One region of the Clostridium sp. CS1-1 genome, then DNA from elsewhere that is predicted to be linked to it. Evidence: riboswitches for the same ligand, from Rfam matches in the RefSeq annotation. Region 1 holds a riboswitch; each other region holds the start of a gene.

Evidence for each region. A riboswitch is a leader RNA that binds a small molecule or an ion and turns the genes downstream of it on or off. The one in region 1 is predicted to bind thiamine pyrophosphate.
Region 2: another riboswitch for thiamine pyrophosphate. It lies ahead of thiC (phosphomethylpyrimidine synthase ThiC); the one in region 1 lies ahead of AC0N0V_RS15250 (ABC transporter permease).
Region 3: another riboswitch for thiamine pyrophosphate. It lies ahead of thiS (sulfur carrier protein ThiS); the one in region 1 lies ahead of AC0N0V_RS15250 (ABC transporter permease).

Annotation. Positions count from the first base shown of each region.
Region 1 is NZ_CM148680.1:3,277,049-3,280,333, forward strand. Features, by position in the region: gene AC0N0V_RS15245 (ABC transporter substrate-binding protein) at 1-612, opposite strand, end outside; gene AC0N0V_RS15250 (ABC transporter permease) at 635-1,408, opposite strand; TPP riboswitch at 1,596-1,703, opposite strand; gene AC0N0V_RS15255 (gamma carbonic anhydrase family protein) at 1,937-2,446, opposite strand; gene AC0N0V_RS15260 (TatD family hydrolase) at 2,581-3,285, opposite strand, start outside.
Region 2 is NZ_CM148680.1:1,340,852-1,344,136, forward strand. Features, by position in the region: gene thrB (homoserine kinase) at 1-284, shown strand, start outside; gene AC0N0V_RS06045 (DUF2935 domain-containing protein) at 359-1,168, shown strand; TPP riboswitch at 1,262-1,369, shown strand; gene thiC (phosphomethylpyrimidine synthase ThiC) at 1,500-2,807, shown strand; gene purF (amidophosphoribosyltransferase) at 2,808-3,285, shown strand, end outside.
Region 3 is NZ_CM148680.1:2,929,558-2,932,842, reverse strand. Features, by position in the region: gene gcvPB (aminomethyl-transferring glycine dehydrogenase subunit GcvPB) at 1-1,003, shown strand, start outside; TPP riboswitch at 1,236-1,344, shown strand; gene thiS (sulfur carrier protein ThiS) at 1,533-1,727, shown strand; gene thiF (sulfur carrier protein ThiS adenylyltransferase ThiF) at 1,729-2,529, shown strand; gene AC0N0V_RS13740 (thiazole synthase) at 2,649-3,285, shown strand, end outside.

The DNA of each region.
Region 1 (3,285 bases):
AATTCCTGTCCATCCTTCATATATCCAAGCAAAATCAATATTGCCTTTTGTTGCTGCGAAGAAGTCCTGCTCACCCATATTTACTATTTTAAGCTTACCAAAGTCGGCACCCTCTTTTTTCATAATTGCTTCTAACACAGCATTCTCAGAAGGTGATCCGAAGCCACCATAAGTCTTTCCTTCAAAATCTTTTACAGTCTTTATATTTTTATTTTTAGGAGCTGCAAAGCCCGAAGTATTGTGTTGGATTATAGCTGCTATTGCTTTTATCGGAAGAGGAGTATCTGATGTTCTAGCATAAGTTAAGTCTTCTTGGTAACTTACTCCAAAATCTCCCTTTCCAGCTGCTATCAGATTTCCAACTGCTCCTTCAGAAGGTTGAATTATTTCCACATCCAAACCTTCCTCTTTGTAATACCCCTTATCTTTAGCTACATATAAGCCCGTATGATTAGTATTAGGCGTCCAGTCAAGTATCACCTTTACTTTAGTTAGTTCTTTCTTATCTGCAGTACTATTTTGTGGGGCTTTATTCGCTGAAGAACATCCCGCAAAAATAGAAGCAGTCAATAAACATGATGTTATGATTGTTAGGATTCTTTTTCCTTTCATAATAAAACTTACCTCCATAAAATTATTTTCTTTCTTTAACTTTTCTCTGCCACGGCATAAAAATATATTGAAGTACATACATAAATCCGAATAATGCTAAACTTAGTATTATTATTACAATTATAGCCGCAAATATTTTATCTAAAGCATACGCATTCTTCGCTCTTACCATAAAAATTCCTAAACCTTTTTCTCCACCAAGCCACTCGCCTACTACTGCCCCCATTATACTATAAGTAGCAGCAATCCTAAGTCCAGAAAAAAATGAACTTAATGCACTAGGGAATTTGACGTAAACAAATTTCTGGAGTCTGGTAGCCTTCATTATATCCATAAGGCTAAGCATATCTGTATCGACAGATTCTAGTCCATCTACAAGGCTAATAACTACAGGGAAAAAACACATCATAATAACAACTATAACTTTTGGAGTCATTCCAAAACCAAACCAAATAATAAATATTGGTGCTAAGGCTATGGTTGGTATGGTTTGGGAAACAACGAGTATTGGATACAAACAACTTTTTATTATTTTTATGCTATCCATTAGTACGGAAAGTATAACTGCAAAAACTACGGAAAGTAAGAAACCTAAGAGAGCTTCCTGCAAAGTTGCATAAATATGAGGTTTCAAATTAGGCATTACCTCAAAGAGAGTAATTAATATATCCTTTGGCGAGGGAAGTATGTACTTTGGTATTCCACCTTTGTCCACCACTATCTGCCATATGAATATGAGTACCAACTGAAAAATAGCAGATATAGTTCTATTTATTAATTTATTATTAGCTTTCATTCTTTACACATCCTATAATATCTTTAGAAAAATAGTTTTATGTTTACTTTGTTATTCGCCATTAGCTACTACTATATTAAATACAATCATTGTTATAAAGATGTTACTAATTACATATTCAAAGCTCGTTATCACTCAAATACACAAAACCCTTCTCCAATTGCGGAAAAGGGTTAAAATAGCAAAATTAAACTTTAACTATATTCCCTCCGTTGGCATTATCCAATTCAGGTTATAAGGGTCGAAACCTATAGCTTCCTCTCAGACAATACTATTGCCTCCCCCAGTTTGTTTATTATAATAAGACCTTTTAACATTAATAAGTATATCATTTTATAAATAAATATGTCAAACCTTTCGGGTGTTAGGCCATCCTCCTTAACTTTACGTTAACACTGACAATTCTAATAAAATGATTACTCAGTCTAATAGTTTTTATTTATCTGATGGCTACCCGCTCTAATACTCCCTCGCACTCTATGAAAGAAATTTGCACCAAATCGGATATTTGGGTTTTCTGCTTGCACTTTATTTGCTATTTTTATACTCTTTAGATTCGTCTAAATAAAATTTTGCAGACTCTCTGATATGCTCTCTCTCTTTTTCAGTTAATTCACGAATAACTTTTGCTGGAGATCCCATGCATAGAACTCCTGAAGGTATCTTTTTTCCAGCAGTTACAAGACTTCCTGCACCTACTATTGTTTCTTCTCCTACCTCTGCACCATTTAAAATAATAGATCCCATACCTATTAAGCAATTATCTCCAATTTTGCATCCATGTATAATTGCATTATGTCCAACAGTAACATATTCGCCTATTTCTACAGTATTCTCCTCACCTACATGTACTGTGCAATTATCTTGAATATTAGATCCTTTTCCTATATGTATAGAATTACAATCTCCTCTAAGTACAGCACCAAACCATATACTACTTTCCTCTTCTAAGATTACTTTTCCTATAATTTCCGCACTTTCTGCTACAAAGCCATTATCGTGTATTTTAGGTAAATAGTCCTTATAATTACGTATCATTTAAGTCACTCCTTAAAATAGTTATTTCTTAAAGTTATTTATTCTATTAAATTATACCAAATTTTATCGCAAAAGAAAGTATTAACAGTGTGCGTTTTATGTCAGCTTTTGATTGACAAATTTATATTTAACATTTATCTATCTTTCCAGTTACTCTCTAAATCTATTAACATTTTTGAACCAACTAAATTTATAAAGTTACTGTACATCTGTTCTTCTAATTCTTTAAAAGTAATCTTATGCATTTTGCATAAACTTGTCATTATCTGTTTAGTTAGAGTTGGCATCCCCATACTTCTGCTTAGCCATTCCTCTCCACCTGGGCCGTCAGTCTCTACAAATATTCTATTTAGGGGTATAAGTTTTGCTATCTCCCTTATAGTATCCGAATAGTGGAGTTCAGAACTTATTGTAAAATAATACTCTCTCTCCATCATTTTGAGTAAAATATCTTTGGGTCCTGAATACCAATGAACTATTACTCTATTTAGGGAGTATTTATCTAGCAAATTTAAAACTTCCTCCTCAGCGCCTTTGGTGTGAATATTTATAACCTTATCTAGCCTTTTAGCTTCACTTAGAAAAAATTCAAATACCTTCCTTTGTGCTTCAAAGCTTTCTTTATCTTCTACCCAGAAAAAGTCAAGTCCTATCTCACCTATTATTTTTGTTTCCTCTATATAAGGTATGAGTTCTTGAAGATCCTTCTCATAACCTTTAGCTTTCCAAGGATGTATTCCAAAAGTAGAAATTATGTACGGACTCATATTGGATATTTGTTTATTTTTCATATATGACTCTACATCCATAGCATTTGCTATGCTTAGTATTTTATTTTT
Region 2 (3,285 bases), 1.9 Mb from region 1:
GAGAGTTTGATAAGCTTAGAACTTGCTTTGGTGATAGAATACATCAACCATATAGAAAAAATTTAATCAAGAATGCAGAAATAATACTAGATAAGGCTAGAGAAATTGGTGCTATAGGCGAGTTTATAAGTGGTTCAGGTTCAACTCTTATGGCGGTAGTAGAACCTAAGGATGAAGAAAAATTTGAAAGAGAAGTTAAAAACTTTTTAAATAATTTCGAAGATCAATGGAGAGTAGTTTTGTTAGAGCCAGATATGGAAGGAATCCAAGTAGCATTTTGCTAAATGAAAAAAATGGAACACATTTAAATTGATTGCATAATATGATATACTGAGGAACTTTTTTTAGGAGGCATATTTTGAAAATCAATGATTTGAAAAGTCAGACATTGTTTGAACATCGTTTTTGGCTTCAGGTTTTAGGAGATCATTCAAGATTTATTTTAGGAGCTTTATCTCCAGAAGAAAATAGTAATATACAAAAGGCGAATTATTTTAAGAACTTATTTGACAATCTTTTGAATAATGCTAGAATGGATCTCAGTACCGAGGAGTTAAATAAGTTAAATAACTTAGCGTATAATGCAGCTTGTCAAATACGTTCTTTTAAACTATATCTTATTAAAGAGCATTTAATCGGTAAAATAAAAATTAATCTACCCCCAACTTTTATAAATCATATGGTTAACGAGGTGGAAGAGTACTTATTTATTCTTTATTGTATTATGAACAAGCAACCTTATTTATTGAATCCAGTACATTATCATAAATTATGGTTACTGGACGGGTCAGGTCATGCTGCTTCGATAGCAAGCTCTCTTGATATGGCAGAACAAGAGTTTATTAAAAAGAGTATGAAATTTCGAAAAAGCTTTGATAAGCTACATCAAAAGTCTCTTGAAATGAAAGGATACATGAGAACAGGGCTATTTAAGTTTCCAGCTTTAAGCAAACTTAATGAAGATGCAGAAGAGGAAATGAATACTTTTAAAAAATTCCTTAAGGATTTGGAAAAGCTAATTTTAGAAAAAAAGTTATTAGGAGACTTAAAGCCTTTAATGACTGACCATATGTACAGAGAAGAATGCTATTATCTCACTAAGCTTTCCATGGTTTCTGAGGTTAAAAAACCTGGCTGTGCACCTGAAAAGCCAAGGATAGAAGAGTAAAATAATTAAAGATTTAATAATCATCGGCTAAGCTTATATTTATACATTGCAGAACAATAACAATTATGCTATAATTTTCATGTAATCAAAATTGAATAACACTAGGGGTGCCCATGTGATGGGCTGAGATAGAACTACTAGTTCTGACCCTCATAACCTGATTTGGATCATACCAACGTAGGGAAGTACTTTATATAGTTAATAAAAATGCGAATTTCTAATATTGTATTTTCTATTAATGAAGTGTTTATGAGGGAGCTTATATTAGCTTCCTTTTTTATTTTATCTAGTGTTACTCTATTTTAAAAAAATTATAAAGGAGATAGAGAATATGAATTACACAACACAAATGGATGCGGCTAGAAAAGGTATAGTTACAAAAGAGATAGAAATAGTAGCAAAAAAAGAGAATATGGAAGTAAATAAATTAATGGAACTTGTAGCAGAGGGTAGAGTTGCAATACCTGCTAATAAAAATCATATATCTTTAAGTCCAGAAGGTGTAGGTGAAGGACTTAGAACAAAAATTAACGTAAATTTAGGTGTTTCAAAAGATTGTAATAGTATAGATGATGAATTAGAAAAAGTTAGATTATCAATAGACATGAAAGTTGAGGCTATAATGGATTTAAGCTGCTTTGGTAAAACAGAAGAATTTAGAAAAAAACTTGTAGAGGTATCATCAGCAATGATTGGAACAGTACCTATTTATGATGCAGTAGGTTTTTATGATAGAGAGTTAACTGATTTAACTGCAGATGACTTATTAAACGTAATTGAAAAACATGCACAAAATGGAGTAGACTTCATGACTATTCATGCAGGAATCAATAGGGAAACTGCAGCAGTATTCAAAAGAAATAAAAGACTAACTAACATAGTATCTAAAGGAGGAGCTTTAATGTATGCTTGGATGGAACTAACTGGTAAAGAGAATCCATTCTTCGAACATTATGATAAAGTTCTAGATATATGTGAAAAATACGATGTAACTATAAGTTTAGGTGATGCTTGTCGTCCAGGTTGTATAGCAGATTCTTCCGATGCGAGCCAAATAAAAGAGCTAATGATACTTGGAGAGCTAACAAAAAGAGCTTGGGAAAGAAATGTACAAGTTATGGTAGAAGGACCTGGTCATATGAGCATGGATGAAATAGCAGCTAATATGAAGCTTGAAAAAAAACTATGCCACAACGCACCTTTTTATGTGTTAGGACCTTTAGTTACAGATATAGCTCCAGGTTATGATCATATTACTTCTGCAATTGGTGGAGCAATAGCAGCTGCTTCAGGGGCAGATTTCCTATGCTATGTAACACCAGCTGAGCATTTAAGGCTTCCAACTTTAGAAGATGTGAGAGAAGGAATTATTGCAACAAAGATTGCAGCACATGCTGGAGATATAGCAAAAGGAATTAAAGGTGCAAGAGATTGGGATAACGCTATGAGTGAAGCTAGATCAGATTGGGAAAAGATGTTTAGTTTAGCTATAGACCCTGAAAAAGCAAGAAGATATAGAGAAGAGTCAATGCCAGAGGATGAGCATACATGCACAATGTGTGGAAAAATGTGTGCTGCTAGAAATATGAATAAAGTAATGAGTGGCAAAAACCTAAATATTTTAAGAGATGATGACTAAATGATTAAATCTGCTATTGGAAGATTGGGCATTTGTTTAGGTTCAGAAGATAAGCTTAAAGAAGAGTGCGGTGTATTTGGAGTTTTCTCAAGGGAAGACATAAATATAGGTAAGATAATCTATCATGGACTTTATGCACTACAGCATAGGGGACAGGAGAGTGCAGGGATTGCATTTTCTGATGGAAATACAATAAAGTGCCATAAGAGTATTGGGCTAGTTTCTGAAGTTTTTAGTAAAGAAAATCTGATAAATACTTTTGGGCAAATAGGAATAGGACATGTTAGGTATTCCACTACAGGAGATAGTAATAAAGATAACGCTCAGCCTATTTTACAAGAGTTTAACTCTAGACAAGTTGCAATTGCTCATAACGGGAATTTGCTTAACGCTGATGAAATAAAAGAACAATTAAGTAGATTGGGGATAAACTTTAAAACTACTACAGACTCAGAGGTTATTTTAAAGCTTATAGGAG
Region 3 (3,285 bases), 350 kb from region 1:
GGCATATCATGAAAAAAGAGGAGACTTTAAAAGAAAAAAAATTATAGTTCCTGATTCAGCTCATGGTACAAATCCTGCATCTGCATCAGTAGCAGGTTTTGAAGTTATAGAAGTAAAGTCAGAAACCACTGGAGCAGTAGATATAGAGAGTTTAAAAGCTGTTCTAAATGATGAAATAGCTGGATTAATGTTGACTAACCCTAGTACATTAGGGCTATTTGAAAAAAATATTATAGAAATAGCAAAACTTGTTCATGAAGTAGGAGGATTGCTCTATTATGATGGAGCTAATATGAATGCTATTATGGGCAAAACAAGGCCGGGAGATATGGGCTTTGATGTATGCCATTTAAATTTACACAAAACATTTTCCACTCCACATGGCGGCGGAGGGCCAGGAAGTGGACCTATAGGTGTTAAAAAAGATTTAGTAGAATTTTTACCAAAGCCAGTGATATCAAAGAATAGAGAAGTATATTATTTAGATTATGATAGACCTTATTCCATAGGAAAAGTGAAAAGCTTTTACGGTAACTTCGGAGTTATGGTTAGAGCATTCACATATATATTAACTATGGGTGCAGAAGGGTTAAAAAAGGCAAGTGAAACGGCGGTATTAAATGCGAACTACCTAAGAGTAAAACTAAAAGAGTATTACAATTTACCTATAGATGATATTTGCAAACATGAGTTTGTACTAGGTGGTCTAAAAGGTGAAGAAAATCATGTAACAACTTTAGATGTAGCAAAGAGATTGCTTGATTATGGATATCATCCTCCAACAATTTATTTTCCACTAATTGTGCATGAGGCGCTTATGATAGAGCCAACTGAAACAGAGGCACTTGAGACACTTGACGAGTTCGTCAATGTCATGATTAAAATTGCTGAGGAGGCAGGTAATGATCCTGAACTAGTTAAGTCAGCTCCTAATAATACTATTGTAAAGAGATTGGATGAAGTTAAAGCAGCAAGAACTCCAATTCTTAAATGGAGTAAATAGCAAGATAAAAGGGAATGTATCATTATCGGATTAGATAGCAGTGCTAAAATCTTAAAACTCATAAATATTTTAGAGTGAAGGAAAACAGAATAAAGTGCGTAAAATAATTATATTTTAACTTAAGTGTATGTAGATTTTATGAAGATGTAAAAATAGTCCACTTTTTCTATGAACTGTGTTAGTTGACTTTAGTATTAGTTTGTGGTAAATTCAAATTAAAGCCAATAACAATTTAATGATTTAGGGGAGCCTGTAATAATAGGCTGAGAGTGGAATGTTATTCCTTACCCTCATAACCTGATTTGGATAATGCCAACGTAGGGAAAGAAGTCAGATAGTCTATTATCACGTTATATATTTAGAGTAATTGTATTTAGAAGCATTTGAATGCATAAAAACTACTTAGATGTATAATTATTTATTAAACTATCTATTTATTAAACTATATAAGGATATATCCTGTTAGGATATGAGGGAAGCATTTTAATGCTTCCCTTTTTATTTTGGTTTTAGAGAGGAGGAACATAATATGATTATAAACGGAGAAAATATGAATTTTGAGGATGGAATCACAGTTCGTGAAATGCTCGAGAAGTTAGAACTCGACATACAAAAAGTAGTAGTTGAAGCGGATTTAAAAATAATTGATAAGGATGAATTTTCTACCAAAAAACTAAGAACTGAATCAAAAGTTGAGATAATCAGATTTGTTGGAGGCGGCTAAAATGAATATCTATATAAACGAAAGAAAACAAGAGGTGGAAAAAGGTATCACTGCCCTTGAGTTAAAGAATATTATAAAAAAGGATGCTGATATAGTTATATATAACGGTTTTATTATAAAAGAAGATTGCCAATTAAAGGAAAACGATAACTTGGTTTTTATAAAAAGAGGTGAGATACCAGAGGAAGAAGACATGGAGGCTATGCTTTTATCGAGGCACACACCCTATGTACATGAAAAAATAAAAAAATGTAGTGTTGGTATAGCTGGTCTAGGTGGACTTGGATCAAACGTAGCAATTTCATTAGCGAGAATTGGAATAGGGAGGTTACTTTTGGTAGATTTTGATGTTGTAGAGCCAAGTAATTTAAATAGGCAGCAGTATTTTATAAAGCACTTGGGAATGAAAAAGACAGATGCTCTTGAACAATTAATAAAAGATTGTAATCCATTTGTAAAAGTTGAAAAGAGAGATGTGTTTTTAGATGAGACTAATATACATAACATTTTTAAAGATGTAGACATAGTAGTTGAGGCCTTTGATAATCCAATATGTAAAGCAGTGTTGGTTAATGAAGTTCTAAGTAAAATGGAAGATAAAAAAATTGTATCAGCTTCAGGAATGGCAGGATATTTCCCAAGTAATTCAATTGTTACAAGAAAAATAAAAGATAATTTTTATCTAATTGGTGATGGAGAAAATGAGGCCAAGCCAGGCTGTGGACTAATGGCGCCTAGAGTTGCCATTGCAGCGAATCATCAAGCAAATGCAGTTTTGAGAATAATACTAGGAGAAGAATAAGATGTAAAGAATTCATACGCAAAGTTCAATAGAAATACATTAGGAATTATGAAAGGGCTAAAGAAGTCATTTTTTAATGAGTTGGAAGTATTATATAAAATATTACGGAGGGTTTAATAATGGATAAATTAATAATAGGTGGTACAGAGTTAAATAGTAGATTATTTGTGGGGACAGGAAAGTATTCAACTAATGAATTAATACCAAAGGTTTTGGAGAGTTCCAGATCACAGGTTATTACCGTGGCGTTAAGAAGAGTTGATTTAAATTCTAAGGATGATAACATATTAAATTTTATAGATAAGAATGTTACTTTACTTCCAAACACTTCAGGTGCTAGAAATGCAGAGGAAGCTATAAGAATTGCAAGATTGGGAAGAGCAGCTGGCTGTGGTAATTGGGTAAAAATCGAGGTAATATCTGATAACAAATATCTTCTGCCAGATAACTTAGAGACTATAAAGGCAACAGAAGTTTTAGCTAAGGAAGGATTTGTAGTTCTTCCATACATGAACCCAGATTTAATGGATGCAAGAAGGTTAGTAGATGCTGGTGCAGCAGCGGTTATGCCTTTAGGCTCTCCAATTGGCACAAATAGAGGAATAAGAACTAAGGAAATGACAAGAATTCTAATTGATGAGATAAAGTTACCAATAGTAGTAGATGCAGGTATAGGTAAGCCATCTGAGGCAGCAGAGGCTATGGAAATGGGAGCTGATGCAGTGCTTGTTAATACAGCAATAGCTACAGCAGGAG